DNA from 3 places in the Pseudomonas salicis genome. Region 3 is predicted to be linked to each of the others. Evidence: riboswitches for the same ligand, from Rfam matches in the RefSeq annotation. Region 3 holds a riboswitch; each other region holds the start of a gene.
The links. A riboswitch is a leader RNA that binds a small molecule or an ion and turns the genes downstream of it on or off. The one in region 3 is predicted to bind cobalamin.
Positions count from the first base shown of each region.

Region 1: it holds a riboswitch for cobalamin, as region 3 does, so the genes downstream of both, cobO (cob(I)yrinic acid a,c-diamide adenosyltransferase) here and ACWKWE_RS01795 (CbtB domain-containing protein) in region 3, are expected to answer to the same signal.
Region 2: it holds a riboswitch for cobalamin, as region 3 does, so the genes downstream of both, ACWKWE_RS02790 (ABC transporter substrate-binding protein) here and ACWKWE_RS01795 (CbtB domain-containing protein) in region 3, are expected to answer to the same signal.

Region 1 is NZ_JBSKHU010000002.1:175,631-181,384, reverse strand. It holds gene ACWKWE_RS06870 (NAD-dependent deacylase) at 1-85, shown strand, start outside; gene ACWKWE_RS06865 (C40 family peptidase) at 161-847, shown strand; gene ACWKWE_RS06860 (C40 family peptidase) at 938-1,477, shown strand; cobalamin riboswitch at 1,638-1,844, shown strand; gene cobO (cob(I)yrinic acid a,c-diamide adenosyltransferase) at 1,952-2,563, shown strand; gene ACWKWE_RS06850 (cobyrinic acid a,c-diamide synthase CobB) at 2,560-3,855, shown strand; gene bluB (5,6-dimethylbenzimidazole synthase) at 4,046-4,696, shown strand; gene cbiB (adenosylcobinamide-phosphate synthase CbiB) at 4,693-5,601, shown strand; gene cobD (threonine-phosphate decarboxylase CobD) at 5,594-5,754, shown strand, end outside.
Region 2 is NZ_JBSKHU010000001.1:598,016-603,769, reverse strand. It holds gene ACWKWE_RS02810 (hypothetical protein) at 1-145, opposite strand, end outside; gene ACWKWE_RS02805 (ATP-dependent Clp protease proteolytic subunit) at 204-761, opposite strand; gene ACWKWE_RS02800 (aldo/keto reductase) at 1,127-2,122, shown strand; gene ACWKWE_RS02795 (aspartate/glutamate racemase family protein) at 2,242-2,961, shown strand; cobalamin riboswitch at 3,020-3,228, shown strand; gene ACWKWE_RS02790 (ABC transporter substrate-binding protein) at 3,350-4,369, shown strand; gene ACWKWE_RS02785 (FecCD family ABC transporter permease) at 4,366-5,406, shown strand; gene ACWKWE_RS02780 (ABC transporter ATP-binding protein) at 5,403-5,754, shown strand, end outside.
Region 3 is NZ_JBSKHU010000001.1:381,667-387,420, reverse strand. It holds gene cobN (cobaltochelatase subunit CobN) at 1-329, opposite strand, end outside; gene cobW (cobalamin biosynthesis protein CobW) at 332-1,402, opposite strand; cobalamin riboswitch at 1,536-1,756, opposite strand; cobalamin riboswitch at 1,824-2,036, shown strand; gene ACWKWE_RS01795 (CbtB domain-containing protein) at 2,134-2,319, shown strand; gene ACWKWE_RS01790 (CbtA family protein) at 2,331-3,056, shown strand; gene ACWKWE_RS01785 (cobalamin biosynthesis protein) at 3,056-3,457, shown strand; gene cobM (precorrin-4 C(11)-methyltransferase) at 3,598-4,344, shown strand; gene nfuA (Fe-S biogenesis protein NfuA) at 5,041-5,634, opposite strand.

The sequences.
Region 1 (5,754 bases), on a different contig from region 3:
GTCGACCGATCACTCCATTCACATGGATGCATTTTTGAGGTGTAGAGCCTTAGATGTGATGGAGGACCTGGTAAGTCACATTTGATTCGATTGAATTTGCAAATGATGACGATTGAGGGCATAGTCTCGGCTTCTTTACACATCCGCCACGGTCGTGCCCATGCTGAATCGCTTCGCACCCCTCGTGCCTCTCGCACTCGTAACGCTGCTGTTCGGCTGCGCGGCCCAGATGCCAGCGTCGCAACAACAGTCGCAGAACCCGCAATTCCGGGACTCTGCCACCGCACAAACCGCCAAGCGTGCCGATTACTCCTCTTCCGTACTGGATGACGAAATCGCCACCGAAGACGAATTGGCCCAGTTCTCCGACAACAAGCCGTATCAGTTGCCGGTCCTGGCTGACAGCATTCTGGAACGTGGCAAATCGTTGATCGGGACTCGCTACCGTTTCGGCGGCACCTCGACCACGTCCGGCTTCGATTGCAGCGGTTTCATTGGCTACCTGTTCCGCGAAGAGGCGGGCATGAGCCTGCCGCGTTCTTCCCGCGAAATGATCAATATCGACGCTCCTCTGGTCAAGCGTAACGACCTGAAGCCTGGTGACCTGCTGTTCTTCAGCACCGCAGGCCGCGGCCGCGTCAGCCATGCCGGCATCTACCTGGGCGATGACCAGTTCATCCACTCCAGCAGCCGTCGCAGTGGCGGTGTGCGCGTCGACAGCCTCGACGATGCTTACTGGGCCCGTACGTTCATCGAAGCCAAGCGCGCGCTGGCCATGGCACCTTCCCAGGTTCCAGAAACCACGACCGCCATGACCTCGACTACAATCAAGCGCCAACACCGTTAAATACGGGCCGCGCAGTTAGGGGAAACCCTGATTGCGCAAGGTTCCGGCCTCCGGCAGAGTAAGCCGCATCCTAGGAAGGTTGTTGTGTTTATGTCGATTACGGTTCGCCTGGCTGTTGCTTCACTGGCTGCATTGCTGGCCGCTTGTTCCAGCACTCCGCCGCCATCTCCCCCCAAGGTCGCCTATCGGCCTGTGATCGCTGCTCCCCCTCAATTCAATTCTCCCGTTGCGGATGACGTGCTGTTACGTGCCATCGGCCTTGTTGGCACGCCGTACCGTTGGGGTGGCAATACGCCTGATTCGGGGTTCGATTGCAGTGGTTTGATTGGCTACGTCTATCACGACGCTGCTGGCATCACCCTGCCGCGCTCGACCCGTGAAATGATCACCCTGCGAGGCCCGGACATCGACCGCAGTCAGTTGCAGACTGGCGACTTGGTGTTCTTCGCCACGGGCGGCGGCTCGAACGTGAGCCATGCCGGGATCTATGTCGGTGAAGGCCGCTTCGTGCATGCGCCTGCCACCGGCGGCACCGTCAAGCTCGACAGCCTCGACAAGCCGTACTGGCAGAAAGCCTGGCTGAACGCCAAGCGTGTGATCCAGCCGTCGAATCTCGCGCGCAGCAACTGATCCTTTTCCCTGTGGTTTGCTGCGTGGTTGTTGCGCAGCAAACACCTGACTCGCCTTCCTTGCTAAAACTCGCGGACGCCACTGCTGGCAAGCCGTGCTGCTTCAGGGATGCGGCAGATCCTTCGCCGCTTCGATTGACGCTCGGTAGTCAACCCTCTAACCTTCGCCGATTGTTTCAGGTGCCCGCTAAAAAGGGTGAAACAGGGAAGCCGGTGCGAACGCCTTTGCGATCAATTCCGGCGCTGCCTCCGCAACGGTAAATGAGTCAAGGCTGCGCACGATGCCACTGTGTTCGATGAACATGGGAAGGCGCGCCGCCCCTGTTTCGCTCATGAGTCCGGAGACCGGCCTGATCCATTCAACAGCATCACGGAGGGCGATGCTCTGCGCAGGCTCGGCGTTTGTCCGGTGCCTGCTGTCAGCCTTTGTCCGTGCCCTCCGTTTGCCACACCTGCCCTCAAGCGGAGAGCTGAGATGAGCGAATCCCCCGAACGTGACGAACGCCACCTGGCGCGCATGCTGCGCAAAAAGGCGGTGATGGACGAGCGCATTGCCAGCGCCCCCAATGAATGCGGCCTGTTGCTGGTCCTGACCGGCAACGGCAAGGGCAAGAGCAGCTCGGCGTTTGGCATGCTGGCGAGGGCCATGGGCCACGGCATGCAGTGCGGCGTGGTGCAGTTCATCAAAGGCCGCAACGCCACGGGCGAAGAGCTGTTCTTCCGCCGTTTCCCCGAGCAAGTGCGCTATCACGTCATGGGCGAAGGCTTCACGTGGGAGACCCAAGACCGTCAGCGTGACATCGCGGCGGCCGAGGCGGCGTGGGTCGTGACCCGAGAATTTCTGCGTGATCCCGAGATCGGCCTGGTGATCCTCGACGAACTGAACATCGCCCTCAAACACGGCTACCTCGATCTGGAACAGGTGTTGAGCGACCTCCAGGCGCGTCCGCCGATGCAGCACGTGGTCGTCACCGGCCGTGGCGCGAAGCAGGAATTGATCGACCTGTCTGACACGGTGTCCGAGATTGGCGTGGTCAAGCACGCATTTCAGGCGGGCATCAAGGCGCAGAAGGGCATTGAGCTGTGAGTGAGGCTCGTCGATGCCCTGCGGTTTTGATCGCGGCGCCCGCGTCCGGCCAGGGCAAAACCACTGTGACAGCGGCGTTAGCCCGTCTGCATCGCAATCAGGGTCGTAACGTTCGAGTGTTCAAATGCGGTCCGGATTTTCTCGACCCGATGATTCTCGAACGCGCCAGCGGTAATCCCGTTTATCAATTGGACATGTGGATGGTGGGCGAGGATGAGAGCCGACGCCTGCTGTGGGAAGCCGCCGCCGATGCTGATCTGATCCTGATCGAGGGTGTGATGGGGCTGTTCGACGGAACGCCTTCCAGCGCGGATCTGGCGCGGCGTTTCGGCGTGCCGGTGCTGGGCGTGATCGACGGCACGGCCATGGCTCAAACCTTCGGGGCGCTGGCGTTGGGCCTCGCGCGCTATCAACCGGACCTGCCCTTCGCGGGCGTGCTGGCCAATCGGGTTGGCACCGTGCGTCATGCCCAGTTGCTCGAAGGCAGCCTGACTGAAAACTTGCGCTGGTATGGCGCGTTGTCGCGGGAAACCGGCATCGAACTGCCGAGTCGCCATCTGGGGCTGGTTCAGGCGAGCGAACTGAACGACCTGGACGTGCGCCTCGACGCGGCCGCCGATGCATTGGCCAGCACCTGCGATTCGACGTTGCCACCCGCCGTGACCTTCGAAGCGCCCGACATCGTGCCCGCTGAGCCGCTGTTGGCCGGCGTGCGCATCGCCGTTGCCCGTGACGAGGCGTTCGCCTTTACCTACGGCGCCAGCCTCGACCTGTTGCGGGCGATGGGCGCTGAGCTGCTGTTTTTCTCACCGATCCGCGACAGCCAGTTGCCAGACGCAGACAGCCTGTACCTGCCCGGTGGTTACCCGGAGCTGCATCACGTGGCGCTCGGTCAGAACCACTCGATGCTCGACGCCATTCGCGCTCACCACGCCGCCGGCAAACCCTTGCTCGCGGAGTGCGGCGGCATGCTTTACCTGTTGAACGCCCTGACCGACGTGGACGGTCAGCGCGCCGAACTGGTGGGCCTGCTCGACGGCGAGGCGGTGATGCAGAAACGTCTGGCCGCCCTGGCCCTGCAATCGGTCGAGTTGCCGGAAGGGACCTTGCGCGGGCATACCTATCATCATTCGCTGACCAGCACCGAACTGACCCCGATTGCCCGTGGCGTCAGTCCCAACGGCGGACGTGGCGCGGAAGCGGTGTACCGGGAAGGGCGGATGACTGCGTCGTACGTGCACTTCTATTTCCCGTCCAACCCACAGGCGATGGCGGCGCTGTTTTTGCCATGACGTGTCTGTCGGTGTTCTCCATCGTAGGACTGACCCGATTTTTCGGTGGGAACACGGTTTCCTGTAGGAGCGAATTCATTCGCGATGCGAAGGTACATCCGAAGCCTTTCTATCGGCCGTACCTTCGCATCGCGAATAAATTCGCTCCTACAGCAGGTGCACGTGTGGTCAGCCATGGCGAGGTGCTCTCGTGACTGATCACGCCTTCAGCGACGCCGAACGCGTGGCGGTCTACCGGGCCATTGCCGAACGCCGGGACATGCGGCATTTCACCGGCGGCTCCGTGACACCGGAGTTGCTGGCCCGCCTGCTGGAAGCCGCACACCACGCGCCGAGCGTCGGTCTGATGCAGCCATGGCGCTTCATTCGGATCAGCGACCGTCAACTGCGCCGCCAGATTCAGGCCCAAGTTGAAGAAGAGCGCATCCGCACCGCTGAAGCCTTGGGCGAGCGCTCCGACGACTTCATGAAACTCAAGGTCGAAGGCATCAACGACTGCGCCGAAGTGCTCGTCGCGGCCTTGATGGACGATCGTGAGAAGCACATTTTCGGCCGTCGCACCTTGCCGGAGATGGACATGGCGTCGCTGTCCTGTGCGATTCAGAACCTGTGGCTCGCGGCCCGGGCCGAAGGGTTGGGCATGGGCTGGGTCTCATTATTCGAACCTCAAGCGCTGGCCGACCTGCTGGAGATGCCAACCGGTTCAAAACCTTTGGCAATCCTGTGTCTGGGCCCGGTCAAGGAATTTTACCCGGCGCCGATGCTGGTATTAGAGGGGTGGGCGCAGGCGCGTCCGCTGCGAGAGTTGGTCTACGAAAACACATGGGGAGTGAGCGCATGAGCGTGGCGTTGTTGAGCGTCGCCGGGGTCGCGCTGGATGCGCTGCTGGGCGAGCCAAAACGAAACCACCCGCTGGTGGCCTTCGGCCGACATGCCGAGCGCATCGAGCAACGTTTCAACGGCGGCGGTCGCGGCTGGCGCAGCCATGGCGTCACGGCGTGGTTCATTGCGGTCATCCCGCTGACCCTGTTGGTGACCTTCCTCAGTTGGCTGCCTTATATCGGCTGGCTGGTGGAAGTCGCCGCTCTGTACTTTGCCCTTGGCCTGCGCAGCTTGGGCGAACATGTGGCGCCGGTGGCGCAGGCCTTGCGCAGCGATGACCTGAAAGAGGCGCGGCGTCGCGTGGGTTTCCTCGTCAGTCGCCAGACGTCTGAACTGGACGCCACCGAGGTCGCCCGCGCCGCCACCGAATCGGTGCTGGAAAACGGCAGCGACGCCGTGTTCGCCGCGATCTTCTGGTTCGTCGTGCTGGGCGCGCCCGGCGTGATCCTCTATCGCCTGAGCAATACCCTCGACGCGATGTGGGGCTATCGCAACGAACGCTTCGAACGTTTCGGTTGGGCGGCGGCAAAGATTGACGACCTGCTCAATTACATTCCCGCGCGTCTGGTGGCGTTGACCTACGCAGTGCTCGGCAAAACCCGACTGGCGTTGCGCTGCTGGCGGACGCAGGCCCCTAAATGGGACAGCCCGAACGCGGGTCCCGTCATGGCGGCAGGTGCCGGTGCCTTGGGCGTCGAACTGGGCGGCGCGGCGATTTATCATGGCGAGCTGCACCAGCGTCCGCAATTAGGCGAAGGTGCACCAGCCGATGCGAATTCCATTGATCGAGGCTGGCAACTGGTGCAGCGTGGCGTCTGGCTGTGGTTGCTGATGTTGTGTCTGGGGACTGAATTCTATGCTTGAACACGGCGGTCGGTTGCGGGGTGCGGTACAGAAATACGGCATCGACGAGGCCGGCTGGCTCGACCTGTCCAGCGGGATTTCACCTTGGTCCTGGGCGATTCCGCCGATCCCGGATTCAGCGTGGGCGCGTTTGCCTGAAACCGATGACGGCCT
Region 2 (5,754 bases), 220 kb from region 3:
GCGGCACCGTGGCGTCCCGGTCGAACTGCGAACCCGGGTCTTCATTACCGGGGTCGTTATCGACGTCTACTTCAACCTCTTCTTCGTCCAGCGGAACAGCGCCACGGGGCACGGCGTCCGGGGTTTTGTGCGAATGAGTGTGCATGGCAGGTTCCTCGTGTCAGGCGGGTTCTTTGGCGACCCGGTGTGTGGATGAGTTGAGCTTAGCTGGCGCTGACCGTCCAGTGCGTGGCGCCTTCGGGAAACTGCAGCTGTTCGACCCGATGGGCGATGCCACAGGCCAGTGAATCTTCGGCCCGAATCACCTTTTCCTCCGATGACAGGCAGCGGCCAATGTCCAGCGGGGTCATCGCCCCGTCGGTTTCACTCAAATAGATGTTCACGTACCGCTGCAAGTCGTTGTCCAGGCTGCGCAGGTATTCGCGGATGCGTGAGTGATCCACCGAACTCTGGTTGAAGTACCAGCTCATCGGGTGGATGAGAAACCGGGAGTGAGGACAGACGATGCGCTCCTCGGCGGCGAGGTAGATGACGATGCCCATGGATTCGATGTTGCCGCTGTTCAGTGCGCGGATCGGCACCTTCAGTGACTTGAGAAAGTTGTAGATCGTGAAGCCCAGGGCCGTGCTGCCGCCTGCGGTGGAGAGGTTCAGCAGCAGGCCGGTCGCGCCCTTGTCGAGGGCTTCCAGACAGCGGTCGCGGAAATGCTCGGTGGTGGTCTGATCGACCCCACAATGGAAATGGACGATGTGTTCGCTCATCGACGGCCCTCCCTTTCCGGTTATCGACGCGGTGTAATGGGTTGGAAGGCGCGCAGACCGCAAAAGTTGCATGGTGCCGCGACGCCGCCTCTGCAGCAGCCCGGCTGGGTCATTCACAATAGCGTGCCGAGTTGAGAAACCTGTGGGAGCGAATTCATTCGCGAAAGGGTTTGGCAGACGACACACCTGCGTCGGATGTACTGCCTTCGCGAATGAATTCGCTCCCACAGGGAAAATCTGCGGCGTGGTGTGACACGTGTGCCCACCCTCCACACGAACCATAGAACTCCTGCCGCACGGCATGATCTGTACAACACGCCGGGCATTTTTTCCCGGCACTCCATGACCCCGGACAGGACACTTTCATGAGTCTGCACGACAAGATCATTGGCCGCCTCGGCTTTGGCGCAGCGCCTCTGGGCAATATGTTCCGCGACATCAGCGAGGAAGAAGCCGCCGCCACGGTGCAATCGGCGTGGGATCAGGGCATCCGCTATTTCGACACGGCGCCGCTCTACGGCTCGGGCCTGTCCGAGCAACGGCTGGGCAAGGCGCTGGCCCATGTGCCGCGCGACGAATACACCCTCAGCACCAAAGTGGGCCGGTTGATTTCCGACGAACTGGACAGCGAAACCCGCAGCGGCCCGTTCAGCGACGGTTTGAAAAACAAAATCCTCACCGATTATTCCGGCGACGCCACGCTGCGTTCCATCGAGGCCAGCCTCAAGCGCTTGGACACTGATCGCCTGGACATCGTGTTCGTGCACGACATCGCGCAAGATGCCCACGGCGACGAGTGGATCGAGCATTTCAACATCGCCCGCACAGGCGCTTTCCGCACCCTCACCCGCCTGCGCGAAGAAGGCGTGATCAAGGCGTGGGGCCTGGGCGTGAACCGCGTCGAGCCGTGCGAGCTGACGCTGGACCTGAGTGAAGCACAACCGGACGGTTTTCTGCTGGCTGGCCGCTATTCGCTGCTGGACCACGACCAGCCGCTGCAACGCCTGTTCGCCAAGGCCCGTGAGCACAACGCCGAGTTCGTCGTGGGCGGGCCCTACAGCTCGGGCGTGTTGGTGGGCGGCAAGCATTTCGAGTACCAGGAAGCGCCGCAAGCGATGCTCGACAAGGTCGCGCACATTCAGGAAATCGCCCGCCAGTACCAGGTCGAGATCAAATCGGCGGCGCTGCAATTCGTACTGGCCAACCCGCTGGTGGCGGCGGTGATTCCTGGCGCGAGCCGGCCCTCGCGAATCATTGAAGACGTTGCGGCGCTGAATGCCCAGGTGCCGGACGGCTTCTGGCAAGCGATGCGTGATCAAGGCTTCATTGCGCCGCAGGCTCCGGTGCCGATGAAGGATTGAAGATCCACCCGAGACGTCGGCGAACGGTTCGACGTCTCACCCGCCGAATTCCAAGGTGGCGCGGTTTTCGCTTCAGCGGTAGGCATGTATCCCATGATCACCGCTTGAGACCCGCCCCCATGCGCATTTTGATCGTCAACGTGAACACCACTCAATCCATGACCGACACCATTGCCGAGCAGGCGCGCAGTGTTGCGTCACCCGGCACGGAAATCATCGGCCTGACGCCACGTTTTGGTGCGGAATCGGTGGAAGGCAATTTCGAGAGTTACCTGGCGGCAATTGCCGTGATGGACCGCGTGCTGTCCTACGATCAGCCCTACGACGCGGTGATTCAGGCCGGGTATGGCGAGCACGGGCGCGAAGGCTTGCAGGAATTGCTGGACGTGCCGGTGGTGGACATCACCGAAGCGGCGGCGAGTCTAGCGATGTTGCTGGGACACACCTATTCGGTGGTGACCACGTTGGACCGGACCGTGCCGCTGATCGAAGACCGCCTGAAACTCGCCGGTGTGTTCGAACGCTGCGCGTCGGTGCGAGCCAGTGGCATGAGCGTGCTGGAGCTGGAAGACAGGCCGGACCGCGCATTGGAGGCCATCGCCGGGCAGGCGGTCGACGCGGTGACGCAGGACAAGGCTGAGGTGATCTGCCTGGGTTGCGGCGGCATGGCCGGGCTGGACCAGCTGATTCGTGACCGTGCGGGCGTGCCTGTGGTCGATGGCGTGACGGCCGCCGTGGCGCTGGCGGAGTCGTTGGTGCGGTTGGGGTTGAAGACCTCCAAAGTGCGGACGTATGCGAATCCGAGGCCGAAGAAAGTGATCGGCTGGCCGTTGAAATAACGGACCTGTAGGAGCGTGGCTTGCGAACGCCGAGTGGTCGCCTGTTTCGGGCAAATCGTTTACCATCCCCGCCGCCGGTTTCCACTCGGAATTAATAGGGAATCCACGAGCCGTGCCCTGTGTCATCGGGCGCGCTCAAACGGAACTGTCCCCGCAACTGTAGGCGTCGAGCCGTGCTTCCTGTTTGCCACTGGGTTACCGCCCGGGAAGGCCGAAGCACGGTGATGAAGCGCCAGTCAGGAGACCTGCCGGCAAGCGTCAATCATTCACCGGCGGGGTGTCCGGGAAGGACTCCCGTGCGCGGTGCTTGCCTCTTTTCTTCGGCTGCCGTCAGGGTGTGCTTTCCAGTGCCTGTTTCGTCGATCACAGGCTCACTGGAGAAACCCCGATGTCGCTGCGCCGCTTTGCTCCCTTGTTCACCGGTCTGACGCTGTCGAGCGCAGCGTTCATGTCCCCCTCCGCGTTGGCTGCACCGACCCACTACCCGTTGACCCTCGACAACTGCGGCGTGCCCCTGACCTTTGCCCAGGCGCCTCACAAAGCCGTGACCATCGGCCAGGCCGCCACCGAAATGCTCTATGCGCTGGGCCTGAGCAACCGGGTCATTGGCACTTCCCTGTGGTTCAACGACACCCTGCCTCAATTCAAGGACGCCAACGCGAAGATCGAGCGCCTGGCCGACAACGCGCCGAGCTTCGAATCGGTGATCGGCAAGCACCCGGACTTCGTGCCGGTGCAGTTCGAATGGATGGTCGGTCCGCAAGGTGCGGTCGGCACCCGCCAGCAGTTTCACGACCTGAAGATCCCGACGTATATCCTGCCGTCCGACTGCGAAGGCAAGAACAATCTGGTCGGCGCTGACGGGACTCGGCTTGAAGCGTTCCGCATCGACGCGCTGTACAAAAGCATCGCGCAACAGGCGGAAATCTTCGACGTTCAGGATCGCGGCCAGCAACTGATCGATGGCTACAAGGCCCGTCTGGCTCAGGCCATCGAACACGCCAAGGCCCATGACGCGAGCAGGGTTTCGGCGGTGTTCTGGTTCTCCAGCCCGGACATCAACACCGATCCGTACGTCGCCGGGCGCAAAGGCATTCCGGGCTTCATGCTCGACACACTAGGCATGCGCAACGTCATCGATTCGGACGAAGAATGGCCGACCGTGGGCTGGGAAACCATCGCCAAGGCCAACCCGACGATTCTAGTGATCGCGCGCATGGACCGTCGCCGCTTCCCCGCTGACGATCACGAAAAGAAACTGGCCTTCCTCAAGTCCGACCCGGTGACCCGCAACATGGACGCCGTGAAAAACAACCGCATCGTGATCATGGACGCCAGTGCGATGGAGTCCAGCGTTCGCCTGTTCGACGGCATCGAGCAACTGGCCAAGGCCACTGACGCGCCATGAACATCCTGAACGTCGTCCGCTCGCTGGGCCATGGCCTGTGGGTCAGCGCGTTGCTGATACTGGCGGTGATCGCAGGCGTGGCCATCGGCGAAACGGCCATCAGCGTCCCGGTGATCTTTCAGGTGCTGGCGAACAAGCTGTGGGCGGCCGGTTATGCGGTCGATCCCATCGACGAGGGCATTGTCTGGAATTACCGGCTGACCCGGGCCATCGTCGCGGCGGCCTGTGGCGCGGGCCTGGCGATGTCCGGCGTGGTGCTGCAATCGTTGCTGCGTAACGCGCTGGCGGACCCTTATCTGCTGGGGATTTCCGCCGGGGCTTCGACCGGCGCGGTGTTGGTCGCGATCATCGGGTTGGGCGCCGGGGCGATTTCCTTGTCGATGGGTGCGTTCGCCGGGGCCATTGCCGCGTTTGCCCTGGTCGCGTTGTTGGCACGGTCGTCTCGGGCCTCGGGCAGCCAGGCGGCGACGGGGCAAATCATCCTCGCGGGGATCGCCGGGTCGCAGCTGTTCAATGCGCTGACGTCGTTCCTGATCACCAAATCCGCCAGCGCCGAACAGGCCCGGGGCATCATGTTTTGGCTATTGGGCAATCTCAGTGGCGTGCGCTGGACCTCGGTGGCGCTGTCCGTGCCGGTGGTGCTGCTGGGGTTGGTGGTGTGCCTGTGGCATCGGCGTTCACTGGATGCATTCACTTTTGGTGCCGACTCGGCGGCTTCGCTGGGGATTCCGGTGCGTCGGGTGCAGACCCTTCTGATCGCCACCGCAGCGTTGGTGACGGCAGTGATGGTATCGATGGTCGGCTCGATTGGCTTCGTCGGACTGGTGATTCCCCATGCCGTGCGCATGGTCGTCGGGGTGCGGCATGCGCGGCTGTTGCCGTTGAGTGCCTTGAGCGGCGCGCTGTTCTTGATCGCCGCCGATGTGCTGTCGCGGGTGCTGATCAAGGGCCAGGTGCTGCCCATTGGCGTGATCACGGCCCTGGTCGGCGCGCCGGTGTTTGCACTGATTCTGATGCGGGGAAATCGCGCCCGATGAACGCTTCTGTCGAACAGGCCGCCAGCGTGCTCAGCGCGGTCAATCTGAGCTACAGCGTCAAGGGCGCGACGTTGCTCAGCGGCGTGTCATTGTCGATTCGGGCGGGGGAAAACCTCGGCGTCGTGGGCCCTAACGGTTCAGGCAAATCGACCCTGATCAAGTTGCTGGCCGGGTTGCAGACGCCCACCTCAGGCGAAGTATTCCTGCACGGGGAACGGTTGTCTGCCATCCGCCGTCGCGACCTGGCGCAGCGGATGGCGGTGGTCGAGCAACAAGCTGAAACCGGCGATTCGATCAGCTTGCTTGAAGCCGTGGAGTTGGGGCGCACGCCGTGGCTGTCCGCGCTGG
Region 3 (5,754 bases):
CCGCCGTGCTTTCGAGAGGCCAGCTCCACCAGCCGCTCGACACCGTAGCGCCAGTAGCCGATGCCGCCGTGCAGCGAGATGAGGATGACCTTGGCGTGCTGCAACACCTCTTCGACGTACAGGTCGACCGAGGCGTGGTTTTGCACCTGCATGGGGTTGGCCAGGCGCAGGCTGGGGTAATCGTCCGGCAGTTGCTGCGCGGTTTCCGCGAGCAACGCCAGATGGGAGTCACCGCTGCACAGGATCACCAGATCGGCGGGGGTCTGGCCGAGGTCAGCGATGCTGTCGTCGGGGACGAAGCCGCCGGGCTGGGTGCGCAGCAGGTGCATGGTTAGCCTTTGATCTCAAGCGCGGCGCGCAGCTGGGCTTCCAGCACGGCAGCGTCCAGTTCCTGACCGATCAGCACGAAGTGGCTGACGCGCGCTTCATCGGCTTTCCACGCGCGGTCGAAGTGTTTGTCGAAACGTGTGCCGACGCCTTGCACCAGCAGGCGCATCGGCTTGCCCGGAATCGCCGCGAAGCCTTTGACGCGCAGGATGCCGTGCTGCACGACGGCCTGGGTCAGCGCGTCGAGCAACAGCGCTTCGTCGGCCTGGGGCAGCGAGATGGAAATAGAATCGAAAGCGTCGTGATCGTGGTCGTCGTGGTCATCGCCGTCGTGATGATCATGGTGGGTCTTGCGGCCATCGATGTGCAGCTCGGATTCGGCACCCAAGCCCAACAGCACGCTGATCGGCAGCTGGCCGTTACTGGCTTCGATGACTTTCACCGCAGGCGGCAGTTCTTCGGCGACTTCAGCGCGCACGGCGGCCAAGGCAGCAGCGTCGAGCATGTCGGCCTTATTGAGGATGACAAGGTCAGCGCTGGCCAGTTGGTCGGCGAACAGTTCGTGCAGCGGCGATTCGTGGTCCAGGTTCGGGTCGAGTTTGCGCTGGGCGTCGACCTGATCCGGGAAGGCGGCGAAGGTGCCGGCGATGACGGCCGGGCTGTCGACCACGGTGATCACGGCGTCAACGGTGCAGGCGTTGCGGATTTCCGGCCACTGGAAAGCCTGGACCAGCGGCTTTGGCAGCGCCAGGCCCGAGGTTTCGATGAGGATGTGGTCCAGATCGCCGCGACGAGCAACCAGTTCCTGCATCACCGGGAAGAATTCTTCCTGAACGGTGCAGCACAGGCAGCCGTTGGCCAGTTCGTAGACGCGGCCGTTGGCTTCTTCCTCGGTGCAACCGATGGTGCATTGCTTGAGGATTTCACCGTCGATGCCCAGCTCGCCGAATTCGTTGACGATCACCGCAATGCGACGGCCTTCAGCGTTGTCGAGCATGTGGCGCAGCAGCGTGGTTTTGCCCGAGCCGAGAAAGCCGGTGACGATGGTGACGGGAAGTTTGGCCAGTGTTTTCATGGTTGCCCTCAGGCGCAGCGGCGGGCAAACAGGACGAGAACCGCGTTGCCCTCGCAGAAGACAGGCCCGCCGTTCGATTCGCCACCGGATCACCCCGCCCGGTTGTGTTGAGAATGCGTCGGGCTGTCTGAAAAACAGGCCCGTGTTCGAGGCAGGTCTCCTGGCTCACGGCGGCGAATGGCTGGCAGTGTTGCCAGATCAGACGCATTCATCGCGCCTTCCCGCTCGCGCAGTGGCTGTGCAATGAACATGACCGTTTACAGTTGCGGGGGCAGCTGTGGCTTGCACCACATTCCCTTCTTAGCGCCGCGTCCGACTCAAGCAGAGCAGCGAACCTCAAGTGCGCAAGGCTACGCAGTGGCCGGGGGAAGGTCAACGAGGAAACGGCGCTGCGATTGACTGCCAACCGGCTCCGTGGTCTCCTACACGCCTTGTTACGGGTGCCCTTCACAGGGTGAAACGGGAAACCGGTGCGTGCAGACCTCTTGTCTGTGCAAGTCCGGCGCTGCCCCCGCAACGGTAAGCGAGCGAAGAATCAGATCCACTGTGCCATTGCGGCACGGGAAGGTGATTCTTGACGGCAGGTCCACTGCCCCTCGCAAGCCCGGAGACCGGCCCGACACATTCACATAACAAACCCGCGGTGGGCGGGCGCTGTTGAGTTGGCTACTGACGTCGGTCAGTGGTTTGCTTTGCGCCTTCCCTTCGCTGAGACCTCAGAGGGAAGCGCCATGTCGATCAGCACCACATCCCAATCCGCAAGCACTGCCAGCACCCAAAGCCAACGCCTCACTGCCGCCATCAGCGCGATGATCCTTGGCGCGTCCCTGGTCTACTTCGCCGGGTTCTCGCACATCGCCGCCGTGCACAACGCCGCCCACGACACCCGTCACAGTTCCGCCTTCCCTTGCCACTGAGACCTGCCGCCATGTTCAAGCGAATCGCTCAAACGGCCGGTTTCACCGGACTGCTCGCCGCCCTGCTGCTGACCTTGCTGCAAAGCTTCTGGGTCGCGCCGCTGATCCTCGAAGCGGAAACCTACGAACACGCCCCCGCCGCTGCAGAAGTGCATGAGCACGCGCATGGCGACGGCGCCATGGCGGCTCACGTTCATGATGAAGAAGCCTGGGAACCGGAAGACGGCTGGCAGCGCGTGCTGTCGACGACCGGCGGCAACCTGGTGGTCGCGGTCGGTTTCGCGCTGATGCTCGCGGCGCTGTACACACTGCGCACGCCAAACAGCGTTCGCGAAGGCGCGCTGTGGGGCCTGGCCGGTTTCGCGGTGTTTGTCCTCGCGCCGACCCTCGGTCTGCCGCCTGAATTACCGGGCACCGCCGCCGCCGACCTGACCCTGCGCCAGACCTGGTGGGTCAGCACCGCAGCGTCAACAGCCGTCGGCCTGGCGCTGATTGTCTTCGCCCGCCATTGGCTGCTGAAAGTGCTGGGCGCAGCGATTCTCGTCGTGCCCCACGTGATCGGCGCGCCGCAACCGGAGGTTCATTCGGCTTTGGCCCCTGAAGCGCTGGAGGCACAATTCAAGATCGCTTCTCTGCTGACCAACGCGGCGTTCTGGGTCGCGATGGGCCTGATCAGCGCGTGGCTGTTCCGTCGTCACAACACGCAACTGACCGCCACCGAGCTGAGCCACGCCTGATGAACCCGGGCACTCGTGTGATCGGCCTCGGCTGCCAGCGCGACTGCCCGGCGTCGGTGCTGCAAGGGTTGATTGAGGTCAGCCTGCTGGAACATCGCCTGTCGCTGTCCGACATCACCGCCCTTGCCTCTATCGACAGCAAAGCGTCAGAGGCGGGGTTGCTGGAACTGGCTGAACGGCTCGGCCTGCCGCTGGCGTTCTTCAGCGCCGAAGAACTGGCAGCGTTCGAGCCGCAGCTGAGTCATCATTCGCAGATCGCGTTCGACAGCACCGGCTGCTACGGCGTGGCCGAAAGCGCAGCACTGGCGATGGCGGCGCGGTTGGGCGGGTCGTCGGCGAGGTTGGTGATCGAACGGCGAAACAGCTCACGGGCCACGTTTGCGTTGGCGGCCAGCCCATGACGCATTTGGCGATGCAGTCTCTGTAGGAGCGAATTCATTCGCGAAGCGGTTCGGGCGCTAGAGATGTATTGGCTGTACCGACCCTTCGCGAATGAATTCGCTCCCACAGAGGATCAACCCCGCTATACGTTGGAGATTCAATGACCGTTTACTTCATCGGCGCAGGCCCCGGCGACCCTGACCTGATCACGGTCAAAGGCCAGCGCCTGATCCGCACATGCCCCGTCATCATCTACGCCGGATCGCTAGTGCCCGAGGCCGTTTTAGAAGGTCATCAAGCCGTTCAGGTGACCAACAGCGCCGAACTGCACCTCGAACAGATCATCGCCTTGATGAAATCTGCTCATGCACAAGGCCAAGACGTGGCCCGCGTCCACTCCGGCGACCCCAGCCTTTACGGCGCCATCGGTGAACAGATTCGTCACCTGCGCGAACTGGGCATCCCCTTCGAAATCATCCCCGGCGTCACTGCCACCGCCGCCTGCGCCGCGTTGCTCGGCACCGAACTGACCCTGCCGGACATCTCGCAAAGCGTCATCCTCACTCGCTACGGCGACAAAACCGCCATGCCTGAAGGCGAAGACCTGGGCGAACTCGCGCGACACACAGCCACCATGGCGATTCACCTGGGCGTGAACAACCTCGGCAAAATCGTCGCTGAACTCACCCCCCACTACGGCCAAGACTGTCCCATCGCCGTCGTACACCGCGCCAGCTGGCCTGACCAGGACTGGGTCACCGGCACCCTCGCCGACATCGAAGGCAAGGTCGCCGCCAAAGGCTTTCGACGCACAGCACTGATCCTCGTGGGACGTGTCCTTGGCAACGACACCTTCAGCGAATCATCCCTCTACCGCGCAGGGCATGCGCATGTGTACAGGCCGTGATATTTCAGCTGCGGGCTGTGAAACGGGGGTTGTCTGATCGTCCGCCTTCGCTGCCGTCGTAACCTCCGGCGTCTCCCACGGGTGTTGAGGCGTACCATAATCCTGCGGACAGATGCCAACTCTGTGGGAGCGAATTCATTCGCGAAAAGGGTTCAGGCGATGGAGATGGGTTGGATGTACCGGCCATTCGCGAATGAATTCGCTCCCACAGGGGGATTGGGGTTAGAACAGGAATCGCGTTGCTATCCAGAGCCGCGAAGAGCGTTAGCTCCAGCCAGAAAAGCTCTTTTGCGCGCCAGTCCAGACACCGCAGAACGCGACTTGGGTGCAGGCCGAACGCAGGCGGCGCGGAGTGGGTCGAGCGGCATGGATGCCGCGAGAGCGCCGCAAGGACATGGATGTCCGTTCGGCGCGGGCCCACGGAGCGTCGCCGGAGTGAGGGCACCCGAGGAACGAGGGCCAAACCAGGAGCAGGGCCTTTTTGGTTACTTTTTCGTGGTCCGACTTTCGGCTCTTGGAAAAAGTGACCCGCCGTAAGGGCGGAACCTCAGCCAGCCCCGACGGAAAAACCGGATATGCCCCCATACCCAAGCACACAACACACTCGCCCTTACCGTACCCAAACCCCAATCCCCCAAACGCCACGCATAAAAAAGCCCCGACCAAATCGGGGCTTCTGACTACCGCGAAGACCACTCAGTAGTAAGCATTCTCTTTCTGAGTATGGTCCGTCACATCACGCACACCCGACAACTCGGGAATCCGCTCCAGCAACGTACGCTCAATCCCTTCCTTCAACGTCACATCCGCCTGCCCACAGCCCTGGCAACCGCCACCGAACTGCAACACAGCAATGTTTGCCTCATCTTCCTCAACCACATCAATCAGCGTAACCTGCCCGCCGTGACTCGCCAGGCCCGGATTGATCTCCGTCTGCAAGTAATAATTGATGCGCTCGTTGATCGGACTGTCAGCATTGACCATCGGCACCTTCGCATTCGGCGCCTTGATCGTCAGCTGGCCACCCATGCGGTCGGTCGCATAATCGACCACCGCGTCGTCCAGAAACGCTTCGCTGAACGAGTCGATCCACGCCGTGAAGCTCTTCAGGCCAATGGCCTTGTCTTCCGGCTTCTCTTCGCCCGGCTTACAGTAGGCGATGCAGGTTTCAGCGTATTGGGTGCCAGGCTGGGTAATAAACACGCGGATGCCGATGCCGGGGGTGTTCTGCTTTTGCAGCAGATCGGCCAGGTAATCGTGGGCGGCATCGGTAATAGTAATAGCGGTCATGAAAATTCCTCGCAGACGTGGGACGGAGTTTACGCCATTCCACGGCAACTGACAAAGTCCTAGTAAATCGGTCAGGTAATGCACCTGCGAGCCATTTTCATCCCGCCCGTCACGCCGCCC